Regions from separate parts of the Bradyrhizobium sp. HKCCYLRH1030 genome, predicted to be linked through region 2. Evidence: predicted binding sites of a transcription regulator. Region 2 holds the regulator's gene; each other region holds the start of a gene.

Region 1 (7,828 bases), on a different contig from region 2:
AGCAAGGAGCCGTGGTTCTTCATCACCGGCGACTACGCATTCGGCCATTCGGTCGAGGCAACCGCGCGCGCCCGCATCGCCGAGCTCGGCGGCACGGTCGCCGGCAGCGTCAAGGCGCAGCTCGGCACGCCGGATTACGGCTCGTTCCTGCTGCAGGCCCAGGCCTCCGGCGCCAAGATCCTGGCGCTCAACGTCGCCGGCGACAATGCCACGGCCATCAAGCAGGCCGAGGAATTCGGGCTTGCGGCCCAGGGCATGAAGATCGTGCCGATGTCGTTCCAGAACGTCGACATCGAGGCCATCGGCCTCAAGGCGACGCAGGGCGATCTCATCGTCACCAGCTTCTTCGAGGATGCCTCTCCCGCCGCGCGCCGCTTCTCCGACGCGTTCTACGCGCGCCGGAAGGCGATGCCGTCACAGATCCAGGCCGGGGTCTATTCGGCCGTGCGGCACTATCTGCAGGCGGTGAAGGATGCCGACAGCGACGACGGCGCAACTGTGATGGCCCGAATGAAAGCCACGCCGGTCTCGGATGCCTATGCGGACCACGGCCAGATCCGCGACGACCAGCGCATGGTGCACGACCTGTATCTGGTCCAGGTCAAGACCCCCGCCGAATCGAAGCGCCCCTGGGACTTCGTCAAGCTGGTGACGAAGATCGCCCCCGATCAGGCGTTTCGCCCGCTCGACCGCAGCAAGTGCAGCCTGGTCAGCAAGTGAGCACATGAGCGACCAAGCATGATTCCGGACGATCAGCGCGCCGTCATCATCACCGCCGCGGGCGGCCCGGAGGTCCTGTCGGAGCGACAGGACTGGCCGGTGCCGCGCCTCGGACCAGACGATGTGCTGATCGAGGTCGCAGCCGCCGGCATCAACCGTCATGACTGCAACCAGCGCGCTGCCGGGCCGTTGCGGGAGCCCAATCCCATACCGGGATTGGAAGCCTCGGGGCGCATCGTGGCCTGCGGCGCCAACGTTTCCCCGGAACGGCTGGGTAGAGCGGTGATCGCACTGACCGACGGCGGTTCATACGCGCAATACGTCGCCACCGACCAGCATCTTGCACTGGACTTGCCGAGCGGCCTCGACTTGATCCAAGGCGCCGGCCTGCCCGAGGCGCTGTTCACGACCTGGTTCAACTTCTTCGAGCTGATGCGCATGGCGCCCGGCGAGACGGCCCTGATTCATGGCGGAAGCAGCGGCGTCGGCACGATAGCGATCCAGCTCCTGCGCGCGCTGGGTCATCCCGTCATTGCCACCGCCGGCACCGCAGAGAAGCGCGCCCTGGCACTCGGGCTCGGCTGCGGCGCCGTGTTCGACTATGCCGATCCCGATCTCGCCGAGCAGATCCGCGCGGCGACGGGGAAGCGCGGCGTCGACTGCATCCTCGACACCTCCGCCGGCACTCACATCGCGCAGGACCTTGCGGCGCTCGCGATGGGCGGACGGATCGCCCTGCTCTCGGCCGGACATGGCAAGGAGCTGGCGGTGCCGCTGCGCAGCCTGATGGCGCGCCGGGCCAGCATCACCGGCGCATTCCTGCGGTCGACGTCACTCGATATCAAACGCCGCCTCGCAAGCAAGCTGCGGCAGCGCATCTCGCCCCTGCTCGGAACGGCCATTCGGCCGCACATCGACAGCACCTATCGCCTGTCCGAGGCAGCCGATGCGCACGAACGCATGGAGACGAGCCGGCACATCGGGAAGATCATGCTCAACGTCCGCGAATGAGCGACGATCCACGTCGCTGCGCCCACCACGCGCAACGAGCGCCCGCCTACTGCTTCACGCCCGGGATCAGGGCCTTCAGCTTGGCCATGTCCTTGACGTTCATCTTCATGCCGCCGGGCATCACGATGTCGCCGGGCTTCTGGTCGGGCTTGCAGGCGCCGAGCCATCTGGCCTCGATCGTCATCGCGGTGTCCTTCACCCCGGTGCCGGCGGCGCCGCCCGTGACGCGCGACATCGTCTTCACCGTATAGGCCGAGTTGAAGTCGCCGGTGATGTCGGCATGCGACGTCGTATTGATGCCGCCGAAATTGCAGACCGAATCGGAGACGTAGCCGGTCGCGGTCTTCTGGATGTCCTGCTTGGAGCAGACCTGCTGCGCCATCGGCGAGGCGAAGTTGTTCATCTCCTTGTCGGTGGCCGCGTCGGTGCAGTGCTGCATCGTCGCCTCCGGCAGCTGACCGCCGGATCTGATCATCTTCAGCTCCCACAGGCCGGCCTTGCGCACCGGCAGGTCGACGGCCCGTGCCTCATGGCTCGCGGTCACGCCCAGGAGGCAGCAGGCCAACAGCCCAATTGCGATGCGTGTGCAGGTCATATGCCCCGTTCCGGCTCGTTGATCGATGCCGGAGCGAATGCCGCAGAAAAGTGGCAATTGGGAGAACGGCAGTTGATGGAAGGTCAGTACAGCGTCCGCAGCGGCCGCTGCGCCGAGCCATAGGGCACCCAGCGGCAGGCGAACGAAACGTAGCCACCGTAACGCGCATCGACGGCGCGGAACTTCGCGACCTTGCCGTAGGAGGCGCAATGATCGACCGCGAGCTGGCGCGCATCCGTGGTCTGGGCCAGCTGGAAGGCGATGATGCCGCCGGTGTCGTTGCCCTTGAAGGGCGGCACCACGTCGGCCTGGGCGGACGCGGCAACCAGCACCATCCCAGCGGCCACGAGGCCTGCAGTCTTCACGAATCCGGCCATCAGCGTCCGCATTGCATTCTCCTCGATCTGGCCTGCCATTCTAAAGGTCCTGTCCGGTCAAGAAAAGAACACCGGCCTCACGTTAACAGGACTAATCGTGGAGTGTTGCCGCGTTGCACTTGACCTCCTGTGGCCGCCGCGGCACGGTCCACGCTCCCGGATCAGCCTTGCGGACGGCCCATGCGCGACTTCAGCTCACCTTTCAAGATGTTCGGCGCCGCCTGTGGCGCGCTGCTTGCCGCCATCGTCGCCATCGCCCCGGCTCAGGCCGCCAACCCGCTCGAGATGAACTTCTGGCTGTCCGGTCCGAAATACGAAGGCCGGGTCGCGCCTTGCGAGGCGGCCATTCCGACCATCGTCTCGCGATTCCAGGACAAGGAGAGCACCTTCTGGAATTCCTCGCTGACGATCACCGGCGTCGCCAATGTCCATGAGATCGCCTTCCGGCCCTGGCAGTCCGACAACATTCCGCGTCGCTTCTGCACCGGCAGCGTGATGATCAGCGACGGCAAGGCGCGCACCGTCAACTTCTCGATCATCGAGGATGGCGGCTTCGCCGGCTATGACCAGGGCGTCGAGTTCTGCGTCGTCGGCCTCGATCGCAACTGGGCCTTCAATCCGGCCTGCCGCGCCGCCAAGCCCTGATTTGCCTTTCCCGGCGTATCGGCCGCTCGCGCGGGCGGCCGGCTGACGAATGGCTGCCTCGGGGCAGCCATTTTTGTTCTTGAAATGTTCCCGCGCGCTGGTAGGCTCATGGCATTGTCCGGGGAGTACGCCATGTTCGATTGCCTGTGCCGACCTGCCGTCCTGTTGTCCAGAACGATCGCCTGCTTTGCCCTCTTGCTCGGTGTGCTCACGGCTGGCGCCGCCGAGGCGCAGGACCGCCGCCAGAATGCGCCGGGCGCGTTCGACTTCTACGTTCTCTCGTTGTCGTGGTCGCCCTCGTACTGCGCCGAAGCCGAGGAGCGCGGCGGTCGCGGCAGCCGGTCCCAGCAATGCAGCGGCCGACCGTACTCGTTCGTCGTGCACGGGCTGTGGCCGCAATACGAGAACGGCTACCCCGAATATTGCGAGCAGCCGGCGCCGCGCCTGCCGCGCAACATCATGACCTCGATGCTCGACCTGATGCCGGCGCCGGGCCTGATCTACAACGAGTGGGACAAGCACGGCACCTGCGCCGGCGTGTCGGCGAAGGCCTATTTCGAAGCCATCCGCAAGGCCCGCGCCGCCATCAAGATCCCCCCGGAATTCCTCGATCTCGCGGAGGCCAAGACGGTGGCGCCGGCGGCGATCGAGGAGGCCTTCATCAAGGCCAACCCCAAGCTCACGACATCGGGCATTGCCGTCACCTGCAATCGCACCAGGCTGAGCGAGGTCCGGATCTGTCTGTCGAAGGATCTGGAGTTTCGCAACTGCGACGAGATCGACCGGCAGGCCTGCCGGCGCGACGAGGTCAACATGCCGCCGGTCCGCGGCGGCTAGCGGCTGCGAATCGGGGCGACGCAGCGCGTCGGCCTGCGGCGCCTCCTGCGGCGGCGCTCATCCGCGGCTCTCCGGAGGGCATCCGGCGCATCGACGGGGTACCCTTTTGACGCGGAACGGCGTAACCCGGATGGCATGAACTACCGACACGCCTTCCACGCCGGCGGCTTCGCCGACGTCATCAAGCACATCGTGCTGACGCGCATCCTGGTCTACCTCCAGGAGAAGCCCGCCGCGTTCCGGGTGATCGACACCCATGCCGGCGCCGGCCTGTATGACCTCACCGGCGACGAGGCGACGCGCAGCGGCGAGTATCTCACCGGCATCGCCCGCGTGCTGCAGGCGCGGCTGTCGGATCAGGCCTATGCGCTGGTCCAGCCCTATCTGGATATCGTCCGATCGTTCAATCCCAAGGCCGAACTGGTCGCCTATCCCGGCTCACCGCTGATCGCGCGCGCGCTGCTGCGGCCGCAGGACCGCATGACCCTGTGCGAGCTCGCGCCGATCCCCCGCAAGCAGTTGATCGATCAGTTGCGCCGCGACACCCAGGCCCGTGTCGTCGATCTCGACGGCTGGGTCGCCCTGCCCGCCTTCGTGCCGCCGAACGAGCGCCGGGGCGTGGTGCTGATCGATCCGGCGTTCGAGGCGAAGGATGAGTTCGAGCGGCTCGCCGATCGCTTCGCCGCGGCCTTCGCGAAGTGGACCACCGGTATCTACGTGCTGTGGTATCCCGCCAAGAGCCGGCGTGCGACGGAAGAGCTGAGCGATCGTGTCGCGGCGCTCGCAGCCGCGGCCAAGCCGCCGGGCAAGGTTCTGCGGATCGAGTTCAGTGTTGCGCCGCAGATCGAAGGCGAGGCGCTCACCTCGACCGGGCTGCTGATCGTCAACCCGCCCTGGACATTACATGACGAGCTGAAGCTCATCCTGCAGGAACTGCAGAAGCCCCTCGGCCAAGGCGGCGCGGCGCGCTTCCGACTCGAATTCCCCAAAGCTTGAAACGGCGACTGGTCGAAAAGCCGTAGTCAATCGGCGCGGAACCGTATTATTGTGTCCGATTGTAAGACTGGCTTTACGTTCCGCTTCCGCGAATGGTTGCGGCGGGGTGATCAAGGCCTAACAAGATCCGGCGATCCGGCGCGGCGAGCGCTGGGCGTTAAGGTGGCCAACGCTTTCCGATCAAAGTGATGTCCGGTCGGACGCTGCGCAGGGCGCGCAGTGGAGGAAGCATTGCGGGGGAGGAGTTTCCCGATGGCCATGACTGGGACGGTCAAGTTCTTCAACGGCGAACGCGGCTACGGCTTCATCAAGCCGGACGACGGTGGACGCGACGTGTTCGTGCACATCACGGCGGTGGAGCGCGCGGGCCTGAAGGACCTGACCGAAGGACAGCGGATCAGCTTCGAGGTCGAGCCGGACAAGAAGGGCAAGGGCCCGAAAGCGGTGAACCTGGTGCTGTCGTCTTAGGGCGAGCCCGCCTGGCGGTGGTTCACGCGCCGGCATGATTGCAGCCGGGCGCGCCTCGACGCCACCTCTTCGCTGGTTTGGAAGCTGTCGGCAGCGCCTGCTCGCGTGCACAGCATTGCCGGCTCGTACGTGCAGGCCGCGCGCAGTGATGCGCGCCTGCCAGATTGCACAGAGCGCTCCGACAAAAAAATCCCGGCCGCGCGAGCGGCCGGGAGGTTGTCGTTGGACGTTTCTTCTTCCTATTCCCTCGTTGCCATCAGAAGTGGAAGTTGATGCCTGCGCGCACAATTCCAAACCGATAGTCGTTCTTCGCCCCCGTGATCACGAAATTGCTGCTGTCGAGATCGACGTAGAGATACTCGATCTTGGCGGTCCAGTTCTGTGCGAGGCCGAACTCGGTGCCGGCACCGAGCGTCCAGCCCACCGTGGTGTGCGATTCCGAAAGACCGAAGGTCTCGGCGCGCAGGCCGCCAAAGGCGAGGCCGCCGGTGCCGTAGAACAGGATGTTGTTGAAGGCGTAGCCGGCGCGGCCGCGCAATGTGCCGAACCACGGGTTCGAGAACTTCCACGGGGCGAAGGTGTCATTGGCGCCGGTCAGGTTGATGTCGCCCTCGGCGCCGAACACCCACGGGCCGTTCTGCCAATTGTAACCCGCGGTCAGGCCGCCGGTGAGACCGGACGGCTTGGTCGGGTTGTTGCCGACGGTGCCCCATTCATAGCCCAGCGTGCCGCCGAGGTAGGGCCCGGCCCAGCTGTAGGCGTTGAGGGGCTGGTTCACGGTATAGGGCGCGCCGCGCCCGTAGCCGAGATCCGCCGCCTGGGCCGAGACCGATCCGAGAGCCGCCGCGCCCAAGCCCGCCGCGGCGGCAGCACCGACCAAGAACCTGTTCATCGCTCACTCCACGCCACTCGCCGTCACCCGCCGGAGCCTGCGCCGCGCGACTGTGGTGCGCGGGCCGGCGTGGTTACGGAACTCTCGCTTCTTTCGTGAGCATTTATCGAGAGTTTTAGGTTAAGCCGTTGTTAAGCCGGGTTACCCGGCCATTAACGTGCTTAACGAAGCGTTACCGCCCTGCCCTGTGCATGGCGCCATCGCAAGCTGGCGAGACGGCGCGGCAGCGCTTAGTTTGCGGACATGACCACCCACAGCTCCGATCCACCCAAGGCGCCGGCGCCCCCGAGCCGGCGTGGCGCGGCCGACCTGCCGCCCGAGACCATCGACACGCCCGACCTCGATCCCGCCGCATCGGCCGCAGACGAGGACGATGACGGCCGGCTGCCGGAGCTGGCCGAGGAGAGCCTGGAGGCGGTCGGCGAAGGTCCGCTCGCGATCGGCCACGCGGCGATCGAGAACGCGGTGCGGCTGGCGCCGACCTCGCCGGGCGTCTACCGCATGCTCAACGCGGCGCACGACGTGCTCTATGTCGGCAAGGCCAAGAACGTCAAAAAGCGCCTGTCGTCCTATGCGCGTGCCAACGCGCCGCTGCCGGCGCGCATCCTGCGCATGATCGCAGCCACCGTGACGGTCGAGATCGTCTCCACCACCACGGAGACCGAGGCGCTGCTGCTGGAGGCGAACCTCATCAAGCAGCTCAAGCCGCGCTTCAACGTGCAGCTGCGCGACGACAAGTCGTTTCCCTATATTCTCATCACCGGCGACCATTGGGCGCCGCAGATCCTCAAGCACCGCGGCGCGCAGTCCAGGCCGGGGCGCTATTTCGGTCCGTTCGCCTCGGCCGGTGCCGTCAACCGCACCATCACGGCGCTGCAGCGCGCCTTCCTGATCCGCTCCTGCACCGACTCGTTCTTCGAGAGCCGCACCCGCCCCTGCCTGCTGCACCAGATCCGCCGCTGCGCCGGGCCCTGCACCCAGGAGATCGACTTCCCCGGCTACACCGAGCTGGTGCGCGAGGCGACCGACTTCCTGTCCGGACGCAGCCAGGCGGTGAAGGCGCTGCTGGCGGCCGAAATGGAGAAGGCGTCGGGCGAGCTCGAATTCGAGACTGCCGCCGTCTATCGCGACCGCCTCGCGGCGCTGTCGGCGATCTCCTCGCAGCAGGGCATCAATCCGCGCACGGTCGAGGAAGCCGACGTGTTCGCCATCCACCAGGAGGGCGGCTATTCCTGCGTCGAGGTGTTCTTCTTCCGCACCGGGCAGAACTGGGGCAACCGCGCCTAC
Region 2 (7,828 bases):
CGACTGGATGATCGCGGTGACGCGCTGGGTGGCGGCGCTGCCCGGCGCGGTCGGGCGCATCCCGGCCTTCGACATCGGTCCACTGATCCTGGCCAGCCTCGGGGTCATCCTGATCGGCCTGCTGCGCACACCGCTGCGCTGGTCGGGCGTCGTGGGGCTCGTGGTGGCCACCGCGTGGGCCGCCGCGACGCCGCTGCCCGACGTGCTGATCGCCGGCGATGGGCGCGCGGTGGCGGTGCGCGGCCGTGACGGGCGCCTGCATGTGATGCGCACCGGCAAGGACGTGTTCGCCACCAAGGAGTGGCTCGCGGCCGACGCCGATGCCCGGCTGCCGGCGGATTCATCGCTCACCGATGGCGTCTCCTGCGACGAGGCGGGCTGCGTGGCGGCAATGGCTGACGGCCGAATCGCCGCCCTGACCCTGCGCGCCGAGGCGCTCGCCGATGATTGCGCCCGTGCCGCGCTCATCGTCACCGCGCGCGCCGCGCCGTCATCCTGCGCGGCGGCCGTCATCGATCGCGAGCGGCTGCGGCAGCAGGGCGCCTTGATGCTGGTGCGGCGGGGCAGGAGCTTCGCCGTCACGCCGGCGCGCGCCGGCGGCACTGACCGCCCATGGTGGCCGGCGCCCGCCGAGGCCGGCGAGTTCGACACGACGCTGACGCCGCGCGCGCCGGCCGCGCGGCCTCAGGACGCGACGCCGCCGGAGACGGAGCAGGGCGAGGAAGACTGAGTGCCGGGCAGCTCGAACGTGCCGAGATGATACTCGGTGTCGCCAGGTCCATGTTGCCAGGTCCATCGAACAGCGCGGGGCTTTCGGCCAGCGTGAACGCAGCGCGCGGATAGCGTTGCCAGATGGCGATGTCGTCAGCCGTGACTGTCAGCCATCCGAACACAAGCATATCGCACCGGGGCTCGGTGATCCCGGCGGCCTTGTTCCAATCGATCTTGTTGACCACGGCGGCAGGCTCCCCCGGCACATCATGGCGGCCGAGGGATGTCGTTCCTATCCGATGCGATGCCGGGGCGTGCGGTTCGCCCGAGAGGACTTTGCGCTTGCAGAACCCAAATCTCCCACGGTCGAAAGCTCGCTCACGACCGAGAGAAATGCCGATGCGGAGACCCCTCAGGTGATGCTGATGCGGCGAATCGGTGTGGCCTGCGAAGGCGGCACGTCCTCGGCGATGTCCGGGCGTCGCTCCGCCGGCTGCTTGCTGACCGGCAATTGCAGCACGGTGACGCGCTGACCCTCGCAGAGCTGGGTCACCAGCACGTGGCGCCCGTCGGCGAATTCGATCGCGTCGTGATGGCGATCGGGAATGTGAGTCTCGATGCTGTTGAACTTTGCGACGCGCTCGCGGATCGTCCGGGTCCAGAGCCAGCGGCTGTCGTAGCGGACGTCCTCGGCGAAGGCCAACTCGGTGCCGGGCAGCATGCAGACTGCGACGGTCGGCTCGCTCTCCAGCGCGAAGCCGCGGGTGGCGGTGCCACGGAAGGTCATCGAGATCAACGTCTCGCCGACCTTGGCGGGACGGGACGCAACCGCATGGAGGCTGTAGTCACACATCGGATCGCTCCTCGTTGAGAGATAGCCGACCCACGCTCCCCCCGGACAGGCGCAGGCCTCTATCAGAGTGGACATCGATGGTGATGTTAGCGCGCGCTTCGCGGCAATTCTGCGCTGATCTGCATCGCGTGTGCCCGCGGCCGATCACAAGCGTTTGAGCATGCCGCGCTGCACATCATGAGGTGCATTCGCGCGTGACGTATTTTGCTGGGCAGCCTCCGATCGGCGGCGAAAGCGCGTGCGCCCGCCGCCGATCGACCGATCCCATTCGCGATCAGTACTTGCGGTACAGCCCGACCAGCTTGCCTTGGATCTTCACCCGGTTCGGCGGCAGGATGCGTACCTCGTAGGCGGTGTTGGCCGGCTCCAGCGCGATCGATGCGCCGCGGCGGCGGAAGCGCTTCAACGTCGCTTCCTCATCGTCGATCAGCGCCACCACGATGTCGCCGGTGTCGGCGGTCTCGTTGCGCTGGATCAGCGCCATGTCGCCGTCGAGGATGCCGGCATCGACCATGGAGTCGCCGCGTACCTCGAGCGCGTAGTGATCGCCGTTACCGAGCATGTCGGCAGGCACGCTGATGGTGTGGCTGCGGGTCTGCAGCGCCTCGATCGGGGTACCGGCGGCGATGCGGCCCATCACCGGCACCGCGACCGGGCGCTCGCCATCGTCCAGCGCGGGAGTGCTGGTGCGCACCTTGCCGAGATTGCCCTCGATCACCGATGGGGTGAAGCCGCGGCGGTTGCCCGCGGCCTGCGACAGCTCGGGCAGCTTGATCACCTCGATCGCGCGGGCGCGATTCGGCAGCCGGCGGATGAAGCCGCGCTCCTCAAGCGCCGTGATCAGGCGATGAATGCCGGACTTCGAGCGCAGATCGAGCGCATCCTTCATCTCGTCGAAGGACGGCGGCACGCCGGCTTCCTTGAGCCGCTCGTTGATGAACCGCAGAAGTTCGTACTGTTTGCGCGTCAGCATCTCGACCTGGTCCCCGGTTTGTTGTCGTCCGAGTCCAAGAGCTGCGCCTCGCGCACAAACCGGCTGAGAGCGCCCTGGAGTCGGACCGTCATCGCGTCGCCCGCAACATACTAAAAACAAATCATGAACGAACACTATATGTTCGATGTGTGTTCCGCAATCCTAAAAATATGATGAACAGACCGGGCTTTACCGGGGAAGCGGCTCAGTTCGGCAGGCGCAGGATCTCGCACGGGCTGCCGGCAGGCGCCTTCGGCGCAAACGCCGGCCGGATCACCACCGCCTGCGAGAGCGCGAGATTCCCGAGCAGCGACGAATCCTGCTGCGTCACCGGCGTGGCGATCAGCGTGCCGTCGGCGCGCTCTTCGAGCTGCGCCCGCAGATAGTCCTCGCGCGAATCGTTCGGCCCCAGTTCGCGGCCGAGCAGGGCGGTCTCGCGCGGCATCACGGCCTCGTCACGGCCGAGCAGCCGCCGAATCAGCGGCACCAGGAACAGGATGGCGCAGACATAGGACGACACCGGATTGCCGGGCAGTCCGATCACCCTCATGTCGCCGAGCCGTCCGTGCATCATCGGCTTGCCCGGCCGCATCGCAATCTTCCAGAACGCCATTTCGACGCCCTCGGCTTCGAGCGCCTGCTTGACCAGGTCGTGATCGCCGACCGAGGCGCCGCCGGTCGTGATCAGGATGTCGGCCTTGGCCTCGCGGGCCCGGCGGATGCCGGCGATCGTCGCCTCCATCGTATCCGCGGCGATGCCGAGATCGATCGGGGTCCCGCCCTCGTTGCGCACCAGCGCCCGCAAGGCGTAGCCGTTGGAATAGACGATCTGGCCCGGGCCGGGCGTCGAGCCCGGCATCACCAGCTCGTCGCCGGTGGCGAGCAGCGCCACCTTCGGCCGGCGCCGCACCGGCAGCGCCGGATGATTCATGCTGGCCGCCAGCGACAGGTCGCGGTCGCTGAGCCGGCGCCCGGACTTCAGCAGCACCATGCCCTGGTGAAAGTCGACGCCCGCCGGCCGGATATGCCGGCCCTTGATCGCGGCCTCGGTGATCACGACGTGGCCGTCTTCGGCGATCGTGTCCTCCTGGATCACCACCGCGTCCGCGCCCTCCGGGACAACGCCACCGGTGAAGATCCGCGCCGCCTCGCCGGGTCCAACCACGCGATCGAACGGACGCCCTGCCGCGACCTCGCCGATGACCTTCAGCCGCGCCTTGGCCTGGGCGGCGTCCGCCGCGCGCACGGCATAGCCGTCCATCGCCGACATCGCCTCGGGCGGCTGCGTCCGCAGCGCCGCGAGGTCCCGCGCCAGGATGCGGTGAAACGCTTCGTCCAGCCCGACCTGCTCCTCGGCCAGCGGTTCGGCGCCGGCGAGCACGGCGGACAACGCATCAGACACCGGCATCAGGGCCATGAGAGTTCCTTCGGACGGAGACGGCAGATCGAATGAATCGCCTTCTAACCGAACGCGCACGGCGCGGCCAAGGGCCTAGGCCGCTCCCTGCGTTCTGACCGTCTGCTGTGGGCCGTTTCCGGGCCGCTGCCTCACGATCGCGCGAGAAAGTCCGCAATCAACCGCATGACCTCCTGCGGACGTTCCAGGCTCGGCAGGTGCGCCGTTCCGGCCAGCTCATGTCCTGACCCGTTCGGCATTGTTGCGGCGAGCAGCCTGCTTCGCTGCTGGATGTGAGGAAAGTCCAAGTCCCCCCAGATGACGAGCGATGGCGCGACGATCTCCGCGAGGCGCGGGAAGGCTGGTGCCATATCGAGAGTCGCGCCGGTTGGCGGCGCGCGGAGTGCGGCGGCGTTCTTCTTCAGGAACGTCTCGCGCGGCTCGCCGGAGATGCGTCCCTCGCGCTGCAAGGGACCGTCGACCCACAGATGCGTCTTGATAGCGCTGACCCGATCCCAATCCTGTGCGGCCTCGGCAGCGGCCAACGACGCCGTTAGCGCCTTGATCTCCGGTGGATAGACCGGCTCCGGCGCGCCGCTGATCGAAGGTGCGATCAGCACCAGCGATGCCATACGTGACGGATGGCGAAGCGCGAAGTCGAGCGCGATGCGGCCTCCTTGCGAGCAGGCAATCAGCGTCGCCGGCCGCCCCGGCGCGAGCGCGTCGACGACGGCGAGCAGGTCCTCGACCGGAGAATGAGCTTCCTCATAGGCGACCGTCTCACCAAATCCGCGCCGGTCATAGGCGATCGTCATATGCGTTGCCGCGACGCCCTCGATCTGCACGCGCCACATGGACGAGCATTGGACCGTGGACCAGCCGATCTACGATCCCAGCACGATCGACTGCCCGGTTCTCGTGCTCGCGACGGAATGGGATGTGGATGTCCGCTTCGGGATGGCGCACGACCTGTTCGTTCGCCTCGTGAGCGCGCCATACAAGCGCCTGGTCGAGATCGGGCAGGGCACGCACATGATCCTGATGGAGCGGAATCGACGGCAGGCGTTCGACGTGGTGATCGGATTTCTCAACGAGCGCGTCGTGCCGGCGCGTTGATCGTCGCGCGGACGACCTGCACCGCGTCAGAGCGGATGCCGAATCCAGACATTCGGCTCGACATAGGCGGCACGGTCGTGCTCGACCGACGCGAGCACGGGCACGAGAGCACCGGGGACCTCGATCTAGCCCGAGCTGTCGAAGGTCACGCCGGTCCATTGCGACCAATCGGCGAGCGTACCGACGATGGTCATCGAGCACGGCGCGATCTTGACGATCTCGCCGCCGATGCCGATGCGCTTAGGCGCCGGCTCGTCTGCGGCCAGCGGATGTGGCGGGAGACGGGCCGGATGGCGCCGTTGCCGGCGGTCGCATTTAGGATTCGCTTTTTCGGAAAAAGCTGCTATGCTGATTTGGTCCCGTGCTCGACAGGAGGGGCGCTTCGCGATCGTCACGGACGTGGAGCGCGGGATGCGGTGGCCGCGACGTGTCGCAGCGTGCCCTGATGGCGCGCGGACGAACGGCATGGCGCGGACGTGAAGTCGCGTGGTCCTGGCATCCCGAAGCTGATGCCAAGCCGAAGGGTGCTGATGATCCCGTCGGCGACGGTGGCCAACAAGCCGGGCACCGGGGAGATCGCGTATAAGCGTGAAGACCATCGCGCAGGGAATGCCGGATGTCGGCTGGACCTGTGGTGACTGCCGCCTGCTTTTTTTCTGCAGGCGGGCCATGGGTTGCGGCCTGCAGCCCGGCATTCCCTGCGCCCTCCGATTGGAGGAGGGTGAAATGAGAGCAGCAAAGCTCGGGCACATCGTGTCGCGAGAACAATTTTGCACGAGTGGGCACCGTCATTGCGAGCGCAGCCTTTCAGAACGTCACGCCGCTGGCCATGACGCACCCTTGCGCGACGCGATCAGATCCCGAGCGCCTCCAGCGCCGCGGCGATGTCGGCCGTCGAGCGCACCAGCACCGCCTGCAGCCCGCTCGTTCGCGCGCCGTCGATGTTTTCAGCGAGATCGTCGAAGAAAACGATCCGCTCGGCCGGCGCGCCGATCGCCCGCACCACGTGATCATACGCCTCGGCATCCGGCTTTCGCAGGCCGATCGACGACGACAGGAAGATCTCGCGAAAGTGACCAAGCAGGTCGGCATAGCGCGGCGAGAAGTGATCGATGTGCGGCTGGTTGGTGTTGGAGAAGGCATAGAGCGGCAGTCTCGAAGCCGCGCGTGCGAGCAGCGGGGCGATGCCCGGCATCGGGCCGACGAAGATCGCGTTCCAGCCGTCGAGAAACTGCGCGTCGGTGATGTCGATGCCGAGTTGCCGGCGCAGGTTGGCGAAGAACGCGGCATCGGAGACGGTGCCGCGCTCGTGCCCGTGATAGATCTCGTCGCGCACGAAGCGCGCGGCGATGCGCTCCGGCGGACAGCCGGCATGCGCTGCCCAGCGCGAGACCACCTGGACGAAATCGATGTCGATGACGACGCGGCCGAGGTCGAACAGCAGCGCGTCGGCGACGCCGGGGCGGAGAGCGGAGGCGGGCATGGGGCGGGTCGACGATGCCTTGCGTGGGACGGAAGCGGCGCCTCCTCAATACCGGTAGGGCTCGATGTCGACCAGCGGAAACGCGCTGACCACGCTCGGCAGGTTGGTGGCGGCCGCCGGATGCAGATAGGACGCGTTCAGCTCCGCGAACGAGGTGACGCCGAGCAGGCCGAGCGTGCGGATCACCTCGTCCTCCAGCAGCTCGAGCATGCGCAGGATGCCGTCCTCGCCGGCCGCGGCGAGCGCCCAGCATTGCAGCCGGCCGATGCCGACGAGGTCGGCGCCGGAGGCGATCGCCTTGACGATGTCGGTGCCGCGGCAGAAGCCGCCGTCGACCATGATCTTTGCCCGGCTCTTCACGGCGGCGACGATCTCCGGCAGCACATGCATGGCTCCGCGGCCATGGTCGAGCTGGCGGCCGCCATGGTTGGAGACGTAGATCCAGTCGACGCCGTGATCGACCGCAATCTGCGCGTCCTCGGCGGTCGCGATGCCCTTGATGATCAGCGGCAGCTTGAACTTGTCCTTGATCAGCTTGACGGTGTGCCAGCTCAGCGCCTTCTGGTGGTCGCCGCCGGTCGCGCGCAGCCGGCTTTCGCGGACGTAGCGCTTGGCGATGTCGCGCTCACGCCGGCTGTAATGGGCGGTGTCGACGGTCAGGCAGAACGCGGTGTAGCTGTTGGCGACCGCCCGGCTCACATAGTCCTCGACGAAGGCGTCGTCGCCGCGGACATAGAGCTGGAAGATTCGCAGCGCGTCGGGCGCGGCCTCGGCGGTCTTCTCCAGCCCGGGTTCCGACACCGAGCTCAGCATGTGCGCGGCTCCGAATCGGCCCGCCCCGCGGGCCACGCTGGCCGCCCCTGCCGGATCGAAGATTTCGAGCGCACCGACCGGGGCCATGACCACCGGCAGGCGCAGCTTGCGTCCGAAAGTTTCAACCGAGGCATCGACCCTGGACACGTCGCGCAGCACGCGCGGACGGAACGCGATCTCGTCGAGCGCCATCCGGTTCCGGCGCAGCGTGGTCTCGGTTTCGGCCCCGCCGATGATGTAGTCCCAGGCGTTCTGGTTGAGCTGGGCGCGCGCCTTGCGGATGAGCTCGTGCAGGTTCTGGAACTTCTCGTCGCTCGAGCCGAGTTCGACGTTCCGCCACCCGGCCTCGATCGGGGTCCGTTGGTTCATGTTTGCCTCCCAGCGACTGTCATGCTTGCGGTTTTGCTGCGGAGCATTGCCCATCGAGCGGGCCGGGAGCAAGCCATTCCGAACTCGAGCTTCCCGGGCGCGCGCGGGGAGCGG
Region 3 (7,828 bases), on a different contig from region 2:
GCGTTCGCTTGCCGACGACAAGTCCGGTACCACCCTGAGTGACCGCCTGACCGCTGCCGGCCATAGGCTCGCGGCGCGCGAGATCGTCACCGACGACGTCGAGAAGATTCGCGCGGTGGTGAAGTCGTGGATCGCCGATCCCGGCGTCGACGTCGTCATCACCACCGGCGGCACCGGCTTCACCGGCCGTGACGTCACGCCGGAAGCGATCGAGCCGCTGTTCGAGAAGCGCATGGACGGCTTCTCGATCGCCTTCCACATGCTGAGCCACGCCAAGATCGGGACGTCGACGATCCAGAGCCGGGCCACGGCCGGCGTCGCCGGCGCGACATACATCTTCTGCCTGCCGGGATCACCGGGGGCCTGCCGTGACGGCTGGGACGGCATCCTCGCCGCCCAGCTCGACTACCGCACGCGACCCTGCAACTTCGTCGAGATCATGCCGCGGCTCGACGAGCATCTGCGCCGGCCCAAGGCGCAGGGCGCGACGGCATAGGGCCACGGGACGACGACGCGGCGCGCGTCCATTGCGCGTCTCACTTCGTGGGTACGATCTCGAAAGCGCCGCCGCCTTCGATGGCCGCGCCAATGAGGCCGCCCATCATGCTGGCCGCGAAATTCTGGCCGCGCGGTCCCACGACCATCCGGTAGGTCTTGCCAGGCACGGCGGTGAAACGAATGTTCGACGAGCCCGGCGAGGACCATGTCGACACTGTGATCGTGGTGGCGCCGGGCGCAATCGAGCCGCTGTAGCTCTCGCCGCGGCCAAGGCTCGCCACCTTGGCGCCGTTGATCTCGATCGCCGCTGGAGCCGCCAGATAGAGGAAGTCCGTCGTGCGCGTAATCGCGACCGTTGCGCGCCCTTTGGGCGCGGCGCGAGCCGCCGTCCCGGCCTCGACCCCAAACAGGCCCGCGAGCGCGACAAGCGCCGCAAGCTTCGATCGCACCATCGATTCCATCACTGCTCCCGCCCTGTTTGGCGGGATAGTACCGGCGCGCGGGAACTTCGCAATCGGCATGCGCAGCCTGTTGTGGAGGTGATCTCGGCCTACCGGCGGTTGCTGCACGAGCCGCCCGGCTACAACTCGAGCCGCCATGTCTCGCCGGTCAGCGGGACGCCGAACATGGCGTGCGGCTCCTCGGCGATCTTGCGAAACCCGGCGCGGGCATAGATGTCGCGCGCGGCGGTGAGAATGCTTTGCGTCCACAGCTCGATCGTCCTGTAGTTCTTCTCGCGCGCGAAGCGGATGCATTGTTCGGTCAGGGCCCGGCCGACGCCGAGACCGCGGGCCTTCTTCTCGACCAGCAGCAGCCGCAGCTTGGCGACCTCGTCGCTGCCCTTGACCAGGAAGATCGAGCCGACCGGCTCGCCCGCAAGCTCGGCGATCCAGCAGTGCTCGCGCGCCGGGTCGTAGCTCCTGATGAACTGTGCGCCGATCTCGGCGACCAACGCCTCGAACGAGACGTCCCAACCATATTCCTCGGCGTAGACGGCGCCGTGCCGTGAAACCACCCAGCCGATGTCGCCCGGGCGATGGCTGCGCAGCAGCACTGGGGAGCGGCCCGGCTGCTGCGGCTCCAGGGCGGTCTCGATCGTCGTCATTGCACCGACCAGCCGGTCGCGCACGGATGGCGCCAGCGGCGCCAGCATGGCCGCGATCTCCTTCTGCGAGCTGCGGTCGAGCTTGGCATAGGCCTGCCGGCCTCTTGCGGTCAGGCCGAGCTGCTGCTGCCTGCGATCGGTTGGCAAAGGCGTGCGGGTGATCAGCCCCTGCTCGTCGAAGCTCTGGACGATGCGGCTGAGATAGCCGGCATCGAGGCCGAGCGAGAGACCGATCTCCTTGGCCGAGATGGCGTCGTACTGTGCGAGTTCATAGAGCACACGCGCCTCGGCCAGAGAAAACGGACTGTCGAGCAGATGCTGGTCCAGCGCGCCGAGCTTCCTCGTGTAGAAACGGTTGAACGCGCGGATGGCGGCGACCTGGCCGTCGGCTGGGGCGGAATTCATGGGGCACCTCCAATATTTGCCATTGTCAACCAATTGATTGACTTTGGCAAGTATTGTCGTGCCGCTACACCATCACGATCCGGCTGCGCAGCATCGTCCGCGAGGAACGGCCGAGCTGACGCAGCAGCCGCGTTTCGGCGCGCTTGTGGTCGGGCTTGTATCCGCCGAGCTGCCGGTAGTGATCCCTGGCGATCAGGAGACCCTGGTCGCCGAGCGGCCCGACCAGGACCCGCGCAACCGCGCGCAGCCGGTCGCGCAGGCTGATTGCGGCATAGGGAGATCGGGCATAGCGGAAGACGCCAGCGCGCGGCCGGCCGGTGGTGGCGACGCTCTGGACGAACTGCATGGTTTCATCGATCCAGCCGGGATCGAGCATCGCGCCGGCGGGCAGAAACATCAGCCAGGGCGCACGCGCGCTGGCGGCCCCTGCAGCCAGGGCCGCGGCCTGGGAGCCCTCGAACTTCATGAAGTGGCAGCCGGCGACGTCCGCGACCCGCTCGATCACGCTGGAATCGGGCGAGCGATCGACCAGCAGCACCTCGGTGACGACACCGGCCGCGGCGCCCGGCACCAGCGCGGACAGGGTGGCCACGGCGGTCTGCTCGACACCTTCGGTCGGAATGATCACGCTCAGCATGAAACTGGCATCGCTATCTGTCGCGCCTCCGGCATGACTGTTATCATCTTGTCATAGCCAAATCAGCCCGCTGCGCTGCGGAATTTTGCAGCACGCACCTGGCCGCGCCGTTCGGGGCTGCGCCCGAACGGTGCTATTTCAAGGTGCCGTGTTGCTGAAGCTCGCGCTTGACTGGCTCAGTCGCCTGCCTGCGTCGGCGTGGTGCCGCCGGCGCTGTTCGGCCACACCCAGTCGCGGATCGCCGGCATGTCCTCGCCATGCGCGCGGATGTAGCGGGCATGCTCGATCAGCGCATCGCGGAATTTCTGCTTCACATGGGCCGCCGACACGCTGAGGCCGGGCACGCGTTCGATCGCCTCGATGGCGAGGTGGAAACGGTCGAGCTCGTTGAGCACGACCATGTCGAACGGAGTCGTCGTGGTGCCTTCCTCGATGAAGCCGCGCACATGCATGCCGGCATGGTTGGTGCGGCTGTAGGTGAGGCGATGGATCAGATACGGATAGCCGTGATAGGCGAAGATCACCGGCTTGTTGGTGGTGAACAGGCTGTCGAAGTCGCGGTCGCTGAGGCCGTGCGGATGGTCCTGCTTCGGCTGCAGGGTCATGAGATCGACGACGTTGACCACGCGGATCTTCAGGTCGGGCAATTCCTTGCGCAGCAGGTCGACGGCTGCGAGCGTCTCCAGGGTCGGGACATCTCCGGCGCAGGCCATCACCACGTCGGGCTCCTCGTCGGCGGGCTCGGTGCCGGCCCAAGACCAGATGCCGATGCCGGCGTCGCAATGCGTCGCCGCCTCCTGCATCGACAGCCATTGCGGCGCCGGCTGCTTGCCGGCAACGATGACGTTGATGCGGTCGTAGGTGCGCAGGCAGTGGTCCGCGATCCACAACAGCGTGTTGGCATCCGGCGGGAAGTAGATGCGGACGATGTCCGCCTTCTTGTTGGCGACGAGGTCGACGAAGCCGGGGTCCTGATGGCTGAAGCCGTTATGGTCCTGCCGCCAGACATGCGAGGTCAGGAGATAGTTCAGCGACGCGATCGGGCGCCGCCACGGCAGCTCGCGTGACACCTTCAGCCATTTGGCGTGCTGGTTGAACATCGAATCGACGATGTGGATGAAAGCCTCGTAGCAGGAGAACAGGCCGTGGCGGCCGGTGAGCAGATAGCCCTCCAGCCAGCCCTGGCAGAGATGCTCGCTCAGTACCTCCATCACGCGGCCGTCATGGGCGAGGTGGACATCGTAGGGCTCGATGCCTTCCATCCACACCCGCTCGGTGACCTCGAATACGGCATCGAGCCGGTTCGAGGCGGTCTCGTCCGGGCCCATGATGCGGAAGTTGCGTGTCTCTGCATTCAGCGTGATCACGTCGCGCAGGAACTTGCCGAGCTCGCGCGTGGCTTCAGCCATGGTCTGGCCCGGAGAGGACACCTCGACCGCAAAATGCTGGTAGTCTGGGAGCCTGAGCTCGCGCTTGAGCAGACCGCCATTGGCATGCAGGTTGGCGCCCATGCAACGCGTGCCCTTCGGCGCCAGTGCCTGCAGCTCCGGCACGAGCCGGCCGTGGGCGTCGAACAGCGTTTCCGGCTCGTAGCTTTTCATCCACGCTTCGAGCAGCGCGAGATGCTCGGGCTTGCCGCGCGGATTGGTGATCGGCACCTGATGGGCGCGCCAGAAGCCTTCGACCTTGAGGCCGTCGACCTCCTTCGGCCCGGTCCAGCCCTTCGGGCTGCGCAGCACGATCATCGGCCAGCGCGGCCGTTGGATCGTTGCATCCGGCTGACGCGCATTCTGCTGGATCGAGCGGATGCTCGCGAGCGCGACATCGAGCGCGTCCGCCATCTGGCGATGCATCGCCTTCGGCTCCGCGCCTTCGACGAACAGCGGCTCGTAGCCGTAACCTTCGAACAGGCATTTGATCTCGGCATCGCCCATGCGGCCGAGCACGGTCGGATTGGCGATCTTGTAGCCGTTGAGATGCAAAATCGGCAGCACCGCGCCGTCATGGGCCGGGTTCAGGAACTTGTTCGAATGCCAGGATGCGGCGAGGGGCCCGGTCTCGGCTTCGCCGTCGCCGACCACGCAGGCCACGATCAGATCGGGGTTGTCGAACGCCGCACCATAGGCGTGGACCAGGGCGTAGCCGAGCTCGCCGCCTTCATGGATCGAGCCCGGCGTCTCGGGCGCGGCATGGCTCGGAATGCCGCCGGGGAAGGAGAACTGCCGGAACAGCTTGCGCAGGCCATCGGCATCGCGCGTGATGTCCGGATAGATCTCGCTGTAGCTGCCTTCGAGATAGGTGTTGGCGACCATGCCGGGGCCGCCATGGCCGGGACCGCACACGTAGATGACGTCGAGATCCTGCGCCTGGATGGCGCGATTGAGATGGGCGTAGATGAAATTCAGTCCGGGCGTCGTCCCCCAGTGGCCGAGCAGGCGCGGCTTGACGTGCTCCGCTTTCAACGGCTCGCGCAGCAGCGGGTTGTCCAGCAGATAGATCTGCCCGACCGAGAGATAGTTCGCCGCGCGCCAATAGCGATCGAGCAGGTCGAGATCGTCGGCCGTTTTGGTCTGATGGGAAGACGTGATGTTCATGGAACCTCGCTTGCCGTCCGCTTCGCGCTTGCGGGAAGTGCATTAGAGTAACGCCGCACCATTCCGTTCCAGTGCGCTGCGAAGGATAGAACGGGAATGTGATGGTTGGCCTTGCGTGGCTCCAGAACCGTTCCGAGACATTGTTCTTTTTTGTTCTTGTATTGTTCTTTTTGTGTGCTATGTCTTGGCCATGAGCCGAGCATCTTCACATGCCCTCAAGCGCCCGCCGGTCCCGGTGCCCTCCGAGCCGGTGGGCGCGCCTTCATCTGGCCCGGAAAACGACTTCCCCGAACTCGCGGTCGCCATCGAACGGGGCCGGCGCCGCGGCCGGGGTGCACAATCCAATGCGAGCGGCCGCTACGAAGCGGAGGCTCGCGTCGTCTTCGACGATGGCTGGCAGAGTCTCGAGGATTTGCCGCCATTCAAGACCACGGTCGCGACCGATACCTCGCGCAAGGTCATCACCCGCAACGACTCGCCGGACATCGGTTTCGATCGCTCGATCAACCCGTATCGCGGCTGCGAGCACGGCTGTGTCTACTGCTTCGCGCGGCCGACCCATGCGTTTCTCGGGCTGTCGCCTGGTCTTGATTTTGAATCCAAGCTGTTCGTGAAGCCGGATGCGCCCGCGCTCCTGGAAAAGGAGCTCGCGGCCAGCGGCTACGAGCCGCGGATGATCGCGATCGGAACCAACACCGATCCCTATCAGCCGATCGAGCGCGAGCGGAAGATCATGCGCGGCATCCTCGAGGTGCTGGAAAAGGTTGGCCATCCCGTCGGGATCGTGACCAAGTCGGCGCTGGTGATGCGTGATGCCGACATCCTGGCGCGGATGGCCAAGAGGAACCTGGCGAAGGTCGCGATCTCCGTGACCACGCTGGATCCGAAGCTGGCGCGCACCATGGAGCCGCGGGCCTCGACGCCGTCGAAACGGCTGGAGGCGCTGCAGGCGCTGTCCAGGGCCGGCATTCCGACCACGGTGATGGTGGCGCCGGTGATCCCGGCGCTGAACGACAGCGAGATCGAGCGCATCCTCGATGCCGCCGCCCATGCCGGCGTCAAGGAGGCGGCCTATGTGCTGCTGCGCCTTCCGCTGGAGGTGCGCGACCTGTTCCGCGAATGGCTGCTCGAGCATTATCCCGACCGCTACCGCCACGTCTTCACCCTGATCCGCGACATGCGCGGCGGCCGCGATTACGACTCGCAATGGGGCACGCGAATGAAGGGGACAGGCCCGATGGCCTGGATGATCGGCCGCCGCTTCGAGATCGCCTGCGAAAAGCTCGGCCTGAACAAGCGCCGGACCAAGTTGACGACCGATCATTTCGTCCGGCCGAAGGGCGGCGGGCAGCAACTCAGCCTGTTCTGAAGCGTGCGGAGAGCAGTTGATGAGCGCACAAGCGAGCGTTCCGCGGTTCACCGTCATCACACTCGGTGTATCCGAGATGCGGCGGAGCATCGCCTTCTATACGTCGCTCGGCTTCGCCCGAAAATTCCGCGCGACCGGAGAGGCCGTGGCATTCTTCGAGACCGGCGGGACGGTGCTGGCGCTGTACCCGTGGGGCGCGCTCGCCGATGATGCGGGCGTGCCGGACGCACCGCGCCCCCAGGCGTTCCGCGGCGTGACGCTGGCATGGAACTGCCGCTCGGAGGCCGAGGTCGATGCGGCGCTCGCGTCGGCGGTGGAGAAAGGCGCGATGCTGCTGAAGCCGGCGCAACGAACCGACTATGGCGGTTACAGCGGCTATTTCTCCGATCCGGACGGTCATGTCTGGGAAGTGGTGATCGCGCCGGGGATTGATGTCGGCGAGGATGATCGAGTGCATCTGCCGTCGTAGTCGGTCGCCGGCAAGGGGCGAATAGCGGGGAATGAGGTCCGTTCGGGGTTGCGCCGCCGCAGGCCGTTCCGCACCATGCCGGCCATGATTCGCGATCAGTCGAAAAAGCCGGGCAGGGCGAAGGCGACGAGCGGCGCCGTGGCGAAGAGCGCACCTGCAAAGGCCGCAACCAAGCCTGTTGCCACGAATGCTGCCGGCAGGTCGGCCGCCAAGCTCGGCAAGGGCGTCATCGCGGTGGCGCCGCCGAGCTTCCGGCGGGAGCGAGCGCTGCTCAAGCAGGGCATCTGGCCGGTCGCCGGTTGCGACGAGGCGGGACGGGGGCCGCTGGCCGGTCCGGTGGTCGCCGCGGCCGTGATTCTCGATCCCGCGCGCATCCCGAAAGGCCTCGATGACTCCAAGCGGCTGAGCGCGGAGCAGCGCGAGGCGCTGTTCGACAAGATCTGCAAGACGTCGGCGTTCGCGGTGGCTGTCGCCTCGCCGGCGCGAATCGATCGCGACAACATCCTGCGGGCCTCGCTGTGGGCGCTGTCGCGCGCCGTGAGGGCGTTGCCCGAGGCGCCGAAGCACGTCTTCGTCGACGGCCGCGACCGCATCGACGTCGATTGCGGCTGCGAGGCGGTGATCGGCGGCGATGGCCTGGTGATGTCGATTGCGGCCGCCTCGATCGTCGCCAAGGTCACGCGCGACCGGCTGATGTGCGCGCTGGCGCAGGATTGCCCCGGCTACGGCTTCGAGCAGCACAAGGGGTATG
Region 4 (7,828 bases), 170 kb from region 2:
TGGCCGTCTTTCCCCTCGGATGATCGGCTGCATACATGCTCGGACGTATCAGGACCGCGGTTCTCTGGATCCTTGCTCTGCTCTTCATTTTCGTCACGCTGAACAGCAACGAGCCCTATCTGGTTCGGCTGCGGGGCAGCGGCCACGCAGCCCTGCTCCTCATCGGGCTTGCCGTTCCGCTGCTGCTGATGCTCGGCGGTCGGTGGCGGCGGGGGCCCGCCGGACGCGCTCTGGTCGTAGCATGGTGCGTTCCGCTGATCATGCTGACGTCGACGCAGTTCATGTTTGCCTGGCGCAAGTACGAGACGTTCCGGACGCCCCCCGACGTGGCGCATCTGCTCGGCCGGCATTTCATCGTCGGTTACACGGCCGTCGATGACGCAGCCGCGTTGGCCCGACAGGGGTTGATCGCGGGCGTCTATGTGACACACCACAACATCCGCGGCCGGACCGAGCCTCAGCTGCGCGCCGAGATGGCGCGATTGCAGGACGCGCGCCGGAGTGCCGGGCTGCCGCCTCTGCTGGTTGCGGCGGATCAGGAGGGAGGCGCCGTCGCACACCTGTCTCCGACCCTGCCGAACATGCCCGGCCTCGCAACGCTGGCCGATCTGCCGGCCTCGCGGCGCGCGCAGGATGCGTTCGCGATGGGGCGCGCCCAGGGTGAGGCTCTCGCGGCTGCCGGCATCACCTTCAATTTGGCTCCGGTCGTCGACCTTCGCCCGAGCTGGACACGCAACCGACTGGACTTTCACACCTTGATCGGCCGCCGCGCGATCTCCAACGATCCCGCGGTGGTTGGCGACATTGCGCTCGGTTACGTCCGTGGCCTGGAAGCAAGCGGTGTCCGCGCGGCCGTCAAGCATTTCCCTGGTCTGGGGCGCGTCGCAGCCGATACGCATCATTTCTCGGCGCAGCTCGGCACGCCGGCAGATGTCTTGGAACGGTCGGATTGGCGGCCGTTCCGACAGGTGCTGCAGGGCTCGCACGCGGCAATGATGGTCGGTCACGTGACGGTCGATGCGATCGATCCGGAGCGGCCTGCCTCACATTCCAAAGCCGTGCTCGAGGGACTCATTCGCGGCCGCTGGAACTATCAGGGCGTGATCGTGACGGATGATCTCGTGATGGGGGCGATCTACGGCCGCGATCTCTGCAAAGCTGTCGTGGAAGCTCTCAACGGCGGCGCCGATCTGTTGCTGGTGGCCTATGACGGCACCCAGTTCCACCGCGCGCTCGCCTGCGCCAAGGAGGCTCTGGCGGAAGGACGCATCGACCTCGATGCAATCAGCAGGAGCGATGAACGGCTGAAGCGCTGGGCGCCGACGGTTGACAAATCACAGCCGTCGAATGTGTCTACGGTTATGCAACAGCCTGGAGGCGTGCATCAGAAGATCGTGGACTGAATGGCAGCGAGCCCTCAGCGCGGGCCATTGCCGGTCCAGTTGCGCCAAGCGACATTCGAGAGGCTTCGCAGGTCGGTCGCCAGCGGGCGTCGCGTCTGCTTGTCGTGCTGAGCGATGAGGTGCTCGGATTCGCGGATCTTGACCTGGAGTTCCGCAACCTGCCGCTTGGTCTGTTCAAGCGCCTTCGCATCGGCGCTCTCGCCCACCGTGAACCGCGCCGTCTCGATCTGTTTCAAGGTCGCGCGATTCTTTTTGAGCTGGGCGCGATGCCAGGCAACCTTGCTGTCACTGTCCGCAACCATGGTGGACTCCCGCGAAATGCCGCGGAGACTAAACGACCGATTTCTGATTCGCGATAGCTTCGGACCGGCATCGCCAACATTGGAATACCGATCTGCCGACCCATCGTCCTGGTGAGTCGAATATGCCGGTTCAATCCAACCCTGCGGCGCGTCTCATCTCATCAATCAGTTCGGACGCTTCAGCCTTCGTCATCTCCGCTCGCGTGGGATCGGATCGGCCAGCCTGCTCGCTGAGCGTTCTCAAGTAGGAAGCTTGGGCATCCGTCATCGGATCGGCTCCGGAAACCCAGTCCTCGGGATCTTTCTGCAGCTGTTCGGCCATGGGGATCTCCCGTTGTTGCCCGGCTTCAACGGGAAAGCTTGCAAAGTGTTCCTATTTTGTTCTATTGTGCGATCCTACTCTTGCTCGGGTGCTTCATGCGCGATCTATGTGTGGTTCGAGCCGAAATCGACCGTATGCGTCTCCGGGTCGGGCGGCAGCGCCGTGAAATCGTGCAGCTACGGCGAGCTCGGGCCTCGACGGCGGCCGCCGAAGTGCTTTTGCACCACATGTTGGAGACGCTTGACCGGCTGCGGCAACAGCGAGAGCGGCTCAAGCTGGAGGAAGCGAGCCGACTGCCTCGCAAGCAGCGCGGCGCCCGGCGCGCATGAGACGCTGGCGGTAAGGCCGAGCGATCCGCCGCTCGTCCGTAGTCCGATGATCAGGCCAGGAACCGACATGGCCGACGAACATCTGAGCCGCAAAGGCCAACCTGCGCCGGGTCATGAGGACGTCCGCATCTTCAATTTGGCCGGTGAGGAGAAAGATTGGTCGGTAGTCCGGCTCCCTCGATCAGCATCGGGCGTGTGAGCTTCGGGCAATACGATGTCCGGCGGCGCGGCGGTAAGCTCTTCCGGTGTGGCCTCGCATGATTTGATCTCGAAATTGTTGTCGAGGATTTTCTCGCCATGCGTGCCGAGCGTGATGAGATCGGCCTGTTCCGCGGCCTCCCAGACCTCGCGCTCGGTGCGAAACGGGCGGGTCATCTGTTCGTCATTCTCAAACAATGCGTAGGGCACGAGCGCCTCCAGATTGCGATCCGCCGATGCAGCGATGCCGTGCCGCTCGACGCCGCCCATCCATTCAAGGCAGGGACGTCCAAACAAACGGCGCCATAGGCAGGCTGGTTCCACCCAGGCGAGCGCTGACTCGATCGACCAGTTGTGACGATCCGCCCGGCCTGCCAGGCGGAACATGGAGACCAGCGCGAGGTTGCCGGCGGTGTCGAATGGCCAGGAGAGTCCAATGGATATCAAGGGAAAGAAGATCGCGATCCTCGCAACCAACGGGTTCGAGCAATCCGAGCTCGAAGTGCCGCGCGATCGGCTCAAGCAGGCGGGCGCGACCGTCGAGATCATCTCGCTCGCGCCGGGCGAGATCAAGGGCTGGGATGAGAAGGACTGGGGACGGACCGTCAAGGTCGACAAGACGTTGGACCAGGCGTCTGCTTCGGACTACGACGCCGTCGTGCTGCCGGGCGGTCAGATCAATCCGGATCTGCTGCGGCTCGAGCCGAAGGCGCTGCGGTTCATCAAGGAGATCTTTGAAGCCAAGAAGATCGTTGCGGCGGTCTGTCATGCGCCGTGGCTCCTGATCGAGACCGGAATTGCCAAGGGGCGAAAGATGACGTCCTACAAATCGATCAAGACGGACGTTGCCAATGCCGGCGCGCATTGGCAGGACGCGGAGGTCGTGGTCGATCAGGGCGTGATCACTTCGCGCAATCCCGGAGATCTGGAAGCCTTCAGCGCCAAGATCATCGAAGAGGTCAAGGAAGGCCGCCATCTCAAGCGCAGCGCGGCTTGATGCTGAGATCGGAAGCCGGGAGAAAACCCGGCTACCTCAGTGGGACGGGCCCAGCGCCCGAGGGGTCGAACGCTGGGCCGCAGTCCACACGGAGTGCCTCCAGCGAGATGGGGGAACGCCGCCAGAGGCATGGAAATGACTCGCGGCAGGCCGGGTCGTTCCCAATTCCTAGCGCGGACCTTCGCCCGCGGGACTTCGACGATAGCCTCGCAACGTTCAGTGAGGAATCGGAACTTCGCTGCTCATCCCGGGTTTGCCGCTTTTGAACAGGCCGCGGAGAGCGTCGTGAGCGAGAAAGCAAAAATCCAGGACTACAGGGCTCCGGCCGGCGGATGGGGTTCGGTGCACGCGGTCGCCAGCATCCTGACGCAGGAGGAGGTGACCCTGCTTGGCAGCGAGATCCTGTTGAAACAGAACAAGCCAGGCGGCTTCATGTGCGTCAGCTGCTCCTGGGCCAAGCCGGCAAAGCCGCACCCGTTCGAATTCTGCGAGAATGGCGCCAAGGCGACCGCGTGGGAAATCACCGGCAAGACAGTCGGACCGGAGTTCTTTGCTCGGCACAGTCTGACAGAATTGCGATCCTGGTCGGATCATCAGCTCGAAGAGCAGGGGCGTCTTGCTCATCCGATGCGCTATGACGCTGCGGCGGATCGCTATGTTGCCGTGAGCTGGGACGAGGCCCTTCGCGACATCGGGGCGGAGTTGAACAGGCTCGATCCACGCTCGGTCGTCATGTACACGTCGGGCCGGGCCTCGCTCGAGACGAGCTACATGTATCAGCTTTTCGGCCGCATGTACGGCACCAACAATTTTCCCGACAGCTCCAACATGTGCCACGAATCCACATCAGTTGCTCTGCCGGAGGTGATTGGCGTCCCCGTCGGTACGGTGCTCCTTGAGGATTTCGACAAGGCGGATTGCTTCTTCTTCTTCGGCCAGAACACGACCACCAACTCGCCGCGCATGCTGCATCCGTTGCAGAAGGCGGCACAACGCGGCGTGCCCATCATCACGTTCAATCCGCTGCGGGAGCGTGGGCTGGAGCGCTTCACCAATCCGCAAAATCCCATTCAAATGGTGCTGACGGGGGGAACGCGGATCAGCACGCAGTATCATCAGCTGCGCATTGGCGGCGATGGTGCGGCACTACTCGGATTGTGCAAGGCCGTGATCGAGGCGGATGATGCCGCGGTCGCGACCAAGAGCCCGCCCGTGCTCGATGTCGCCTTCATCGAGCGGCACACGTCCGGCTTCGAAGCTTTCGCAACCTGCTGCCGGCAGGCGTCGTGGAGCGATATCGAACGCTCCTCCGGCCTCACGCGCGGCGCCATTCTGGAGGCTGCCAAGGTCTACGCAGGCTCGCACGCCGTGATCGCCAATTATGGGATGGGAATAACCCAGCATCGGCATGGCGTCGAAACCGCGAAGATGATTGTCAACCTGCTGCTGTTACGCGGCAACATCGGAAAGCCGGGGGCCGGCATCTCGCCGGTTCGTGGCCATTCCAACGTTCAGGGGCAACGCACCGTCGGCATCTCCGAGAAGACCAAGTTGGTGCCGCTCGACAAGCTTGCCGAGCTCTATTCGTTCGAGCCGCCGCGTTGGGACGGTCTCAGCACGGTCGATGCCTGCCAAGGCATCATCAAGGGGGACGTCAAGGGCTTCGTCAGTCTCGGCGGTAACTTCCTGCGCGCCGTCCCTGAACGCTCGCTGATGGAGCCGGCGTGGTCGAAGCTGCGGCTGTCGGTGCAGATCGCAACCAAGCTCAATCGCAGCCACATCGTCCCAGGCGAGGTGACCTATCTGCTGCCGTGCCTCGGCCGCATCGAAATCGACCGGCAGGCAGGCGGAGATCAGGCGGTCTCGATGGAGGACTCCACCACCTGCATTCACGGCTCGCGCGGGCAGCGCCAACCCGTCGCAGAGACCCTGTTGTCGGAACCAGCCATTGTCGCCGGTCTCGCCAAGGCCACCCTGAAGCCAAATCCGCGCGTCGATTGGGATGCCTGGGTGGGCGACTACGCGCGCGTCAGAGACGCGATCGAGCGGACCTATCCCGAGCAGTTCAAAGACTTCAACAAGCGCCTGTTTGAGCCCGGCGGCTTTCCGCGGCCGCTTGGTGCCCGCGAACGCAAATGGAAGACGCCGACCGGCAAGGCGAACTTCACCGTGCCCAAGGCGGCGCTCAATCCGCCGGAGGAAGGCAATGGCGTTTACCAGCTGATGACCTTGCGCGCCGACGGCCAGTTCAACACCACCATCTACAACGAGGACGACCGGTTTCGCGGCGTCACCGGTGGCCGTCAGATCGTCTTCATGAACGCGAGCGACATGGCTGATCTGGGCATCAAGCAGGGCGAGCCGGTTCGGCTCTCGACCGAGGCCGATGACGGCGTGGAGCGCTCGCTGGGCGGGCTCCAGGCAGTGGCGTTCGACATTCCGCGCTACAGCGTTGCGGCCTACTACCCCGAATGCAACGGATTGATTCCGCTATGGCACTACGCGGAAGGGAGCAAGGTGCCCGCCGCCAAGTCGATCCCGGTCCGGATCTCGCGCGACATGGCCTGAGCTATCCGGAGCGGTCAGCCAGCAGCCCGTTGTCGTGCGTCGCCCGGCGCCGCCGTTGCGCAAGGGCTCGTGATCTCCGGCGGGGTCGCGCCGGGGCGGAGCGGGACGACCAGCCGGCACACCAATCCCTCGGGACGCCAGTCGAACGAGGCGCGCCCACCGAGCTGGCTTTCCACACTGGCCATCAGGCTGCGCGTGCCGAAGCCGCGCGAGGTCGGCGCGCGCACCAAGGGACCGCCGGTTTCAATCCAGATCAGATCCAGGCGCTCATCCTCGATGCTCCATTTGACCGAGAGATGCCCGGAGCGGACCGACAGCGCGCCGTATTTGGCCGAGTTTGTCACCAGCTCGTGCAGCGCCAGCGCCAGCGTCTGCGCGGTCGCAGGCTCAAGCTGCAGATCGACGCCGTCAAAGGCGACTTGGCCGCCGGTTGCATAGGGCGCGAGCTCTTCGGCCACCAACCTACCTATTTTCGCACCTTCCCAGCTTGATAGCGAGAGGATGGTGTGAACGCGGGCCAGTGCGCTGATGCGCCCCTCTACCGCGTTGACATAGGTCTTCACGCTGTCGGCTTTGGTCAGGCGAACGATCGACTGAGCCAAGGTCAGCGCATTCTTGGCACGATGATCGACCTCGCGGGTCAGCAGGTTCTGGCGTTCCTCGGCGCGCTTGCGCTCGGTGATGTCGATCGTGACCCCGCTGACGCGGACCACGCGGCCGGTCCTGTCGGTGGTCGCCGCGGCCGTTCCCACGCACCACCGCTCTTCGCCATCGGGCCGGTGGATCCGGAACTCAGCCTCATACGACGTCGCGCCACGGCTGAATTCCGCGACCACCTGGCGGGCGCGCTCGGCATCCTCCCGGTGCAGCAGCGCCATGATGTTCACGGTGTTCAGCTCGAAGTTCTGCGGCGTGACGCCGAAGATGCGGTACTGCCCCTCGTCCCACATCCAGTCGCCATTGACACCGTCCCAGTCCCACGAGCCCATCCTGCCGGCCGCGATCGCCATGCTCCGACGCTGCTCGCTCTCGACGAGCTTTGCTGTCGATCGCTCAAGCTCGGCGGTGCGGGCCCGTACCCGGTCCTCCAGCTCAAGGTTCAGATGTTCCAGCTCGCGTGTCTTGCGATAGAGCTCGGCAAAAACCTTGATTTTGGCGCGCAGCACCTCCGGCACGACAGGAACCGGCACGTAGTCGACGGCGCCCATCTCATAGCCACGAAGGCGATCGAAGTCGCTCACCTGGATGGCGGAGATAAAGATGATCGCAATCTTCTGGAACCTCGGATGCTCACGGATCATTTGCGCCAGCTCGAAGCCGTCGAGCTCAGGCATGCAGACGTCGACGAGAATCACCGCGATCTCGTTCTTCAGCAGAATTTCGAGCGCCTCGCGACCAGACGTGGCGACTACGAGGTTTTCGCCGAGTTCCTTCAGGATGACCTCGTAGGCCAGCAGCTTCGCCGGCTGATCGTCGACCAAGAGGATGTTGACCTTCGCATGTTCCATCATGATGAGCCGTTCAGCGGTGCAGCCACATGCGGATCGCAAGAAGCAGCTGCTCGGTGTTGACGGGTTTTGCCAGATAATCGGAGGCGCCAGCTTCGAGACACTTTTCGCGGTCTCCCTTCATGGCTTTCGCGGTCAACGCGATGATGGGGAGCCGGACGAAGGCGGGGTTTTGCCTAATGACGCCGATCGTCTGATAAC

Evidence for each region. The regulator LexA, encoded in region 2, represses DNA repair genes until DNA is damaged. The targets are predictions, from matches to a motif close to TGTTCNNNNTGTGTTCNG.
Region 1: the regulator LexA is predicted to act here: its motif matches at 3,423-3,440, upstream of ACQR1E_RS16450 (ribonuclease T2).
Region 3: the regulator LexA is predicted to act here: its motif matches at 5,391-5,408, upstream of ACQR1E_RS15555 (PA0069 family radical SAM protein).
Region 4: the regulator LexA is predicted to act here: its motif matches at 2,074-2,091, upstream of ACQR1E_RS01065 (DUF3072 domain-containing protein).

Annotation. Positions count from the first base shown of each region.
Region 1 is NZ_JBNPUY010000005.1:139,136-146,963, reverse strand. It holds gene ACQR1E_RS16475 (ABC transporter substrate-binding protein) at 1-720, shown strand, start outside; gene ACQR1E_RS16470 (NAD(P)H-quinone oxidoreductase) at 739-1,731, shown strand; gene ACQR1E_RS16465 (DUF3617 domain-containing protein) at 1,778-2,326, opposite strand; gene ACQR1E_RS16460 (hypothetical protein) at 2,410-2,715, opposite strand; gene ACQR1E_RS16455 (hypothetical protein) at 2,884-3,348, shown strand; gene ACQR1E_RS16450 (ribonuclease T2) at 3,481-4,185, shown strand; gene ACQR1E_RS16445 (23S rRNA (adenine(2030)-N(6))-methyltransferase RlmJ) at 4,321-5,181, shown strand; gene ACQR1E_RS16440 (cold-shock protein) at 5,434-5,649, shown strand; gene ACQR1E_RS16435 (outer membrane protein) at 5,906-6,541, opposite strand; gene uvrC (excinuclease ABC subunit UvrC) at 6,785-7,828, shown strand, end outside.
Region 2 is NZ_JBNPUY010000001.1:66,929-74,756, forward strand. It holds partial or broken gene ACQR1E_RS00265 (ComEC/Rec2 family competence protein) at 1-730, shown strand, start outside; gene ACQR1E_RS00270 (hypothetical protein) at 1,124-1,564, opposite strand; gene lexA (transcriptional repressor LexA) at 1,839-2,537, opposite strand; gene ACQR1E_RS00280 (molybdopterin molybdotransferase MoeA) at 2,743-3,954, opposite strand; gene ACQR1E_RS00285 (alpha/beta fold hydrolase) at 4,086-4,787, opposite strand; gene ACQR1E_RS00290 (hypothetical protein) at 4,786-5,049, shown strand; gene ACQR1E_RS00295 (hypothetical protein) at 5,175-5,444, opposite strand; gene ACQR1E_RS00300 (HAD family hydrolase) at 5,903-6,532, opposite strand; gene ACQR1E_RS00305 (alpha-hydroxy acid oxidase) at 6,578-7,714, opposite strand.
Region 3 is NZ_JBNPUY010000004.1:520,427-528,254, forward strand. It holds gene moaB (molybdenum cofactor biosynthesis protein B) at 1-496, shown strand, start outside; gene ACQR1E_RS15535 (hypothetical protein) at 537-959, opposite strand; gene ACQR1E_RS15540 (bifunctional helix-turn-helix transcriptional regulator/GNAT family N-acetyltransferase) at 1,079-2,008, opposite strand; gene ACQR1E_RS15545 (glycosyl transferase) at 2,073-2,645, opposite strand; gene ACQR1E_RS15550 (phosphoketolase family protein) at 2,822-5,239, opposite strand; gene ACQR1E_RS15555 (PA0069 family radical SAM protein) at 5,430-6,608, shown strand; gene ACQR1E_RS15560 (VOC family protein) at 6,628-7,077, shown strand; gene ACQR1E_RS15565 (ribonuclease HII) at 7,153-7,828, shown strand, end outside.
Region 4 is NZ_JBNPUY010000001.1:241,487-249,314, forward strand. It holds gene ACQR1E_RS01055 (glycoside hydrolase family 3 N-terminal domain-containing protein) at 36-1,403, shown strand; gene ACQR1E_RS01060 (hypothetical protein) at 1,418-1,705, opposite strand; gene ACQR1E_RS01065 (DUF3072 domain-containing protein) at 1,836-2,027, opposite strand; gene ACQR1E_RS01070 (hypothetical protein) at 2,468-3,001, opposite strand; gene ACQR1E_RS01075 (type 1 glutamine amidotransferase domain-containing protein) at 2,991-3,551, shown strand; gene ACQR1E_RS01080 (FdhF/YdeP family oxidoreductase) at 3,837-6,119, shown strand; gene ACQR1E_RS01085 (HWE histidine kinase domain-containing protein) at 6,134-7,627, opposite strand; gene ACQR1E_RS01090 (HAMP domain-containing protein) at 7,641-7,828, opposite strand, start outside.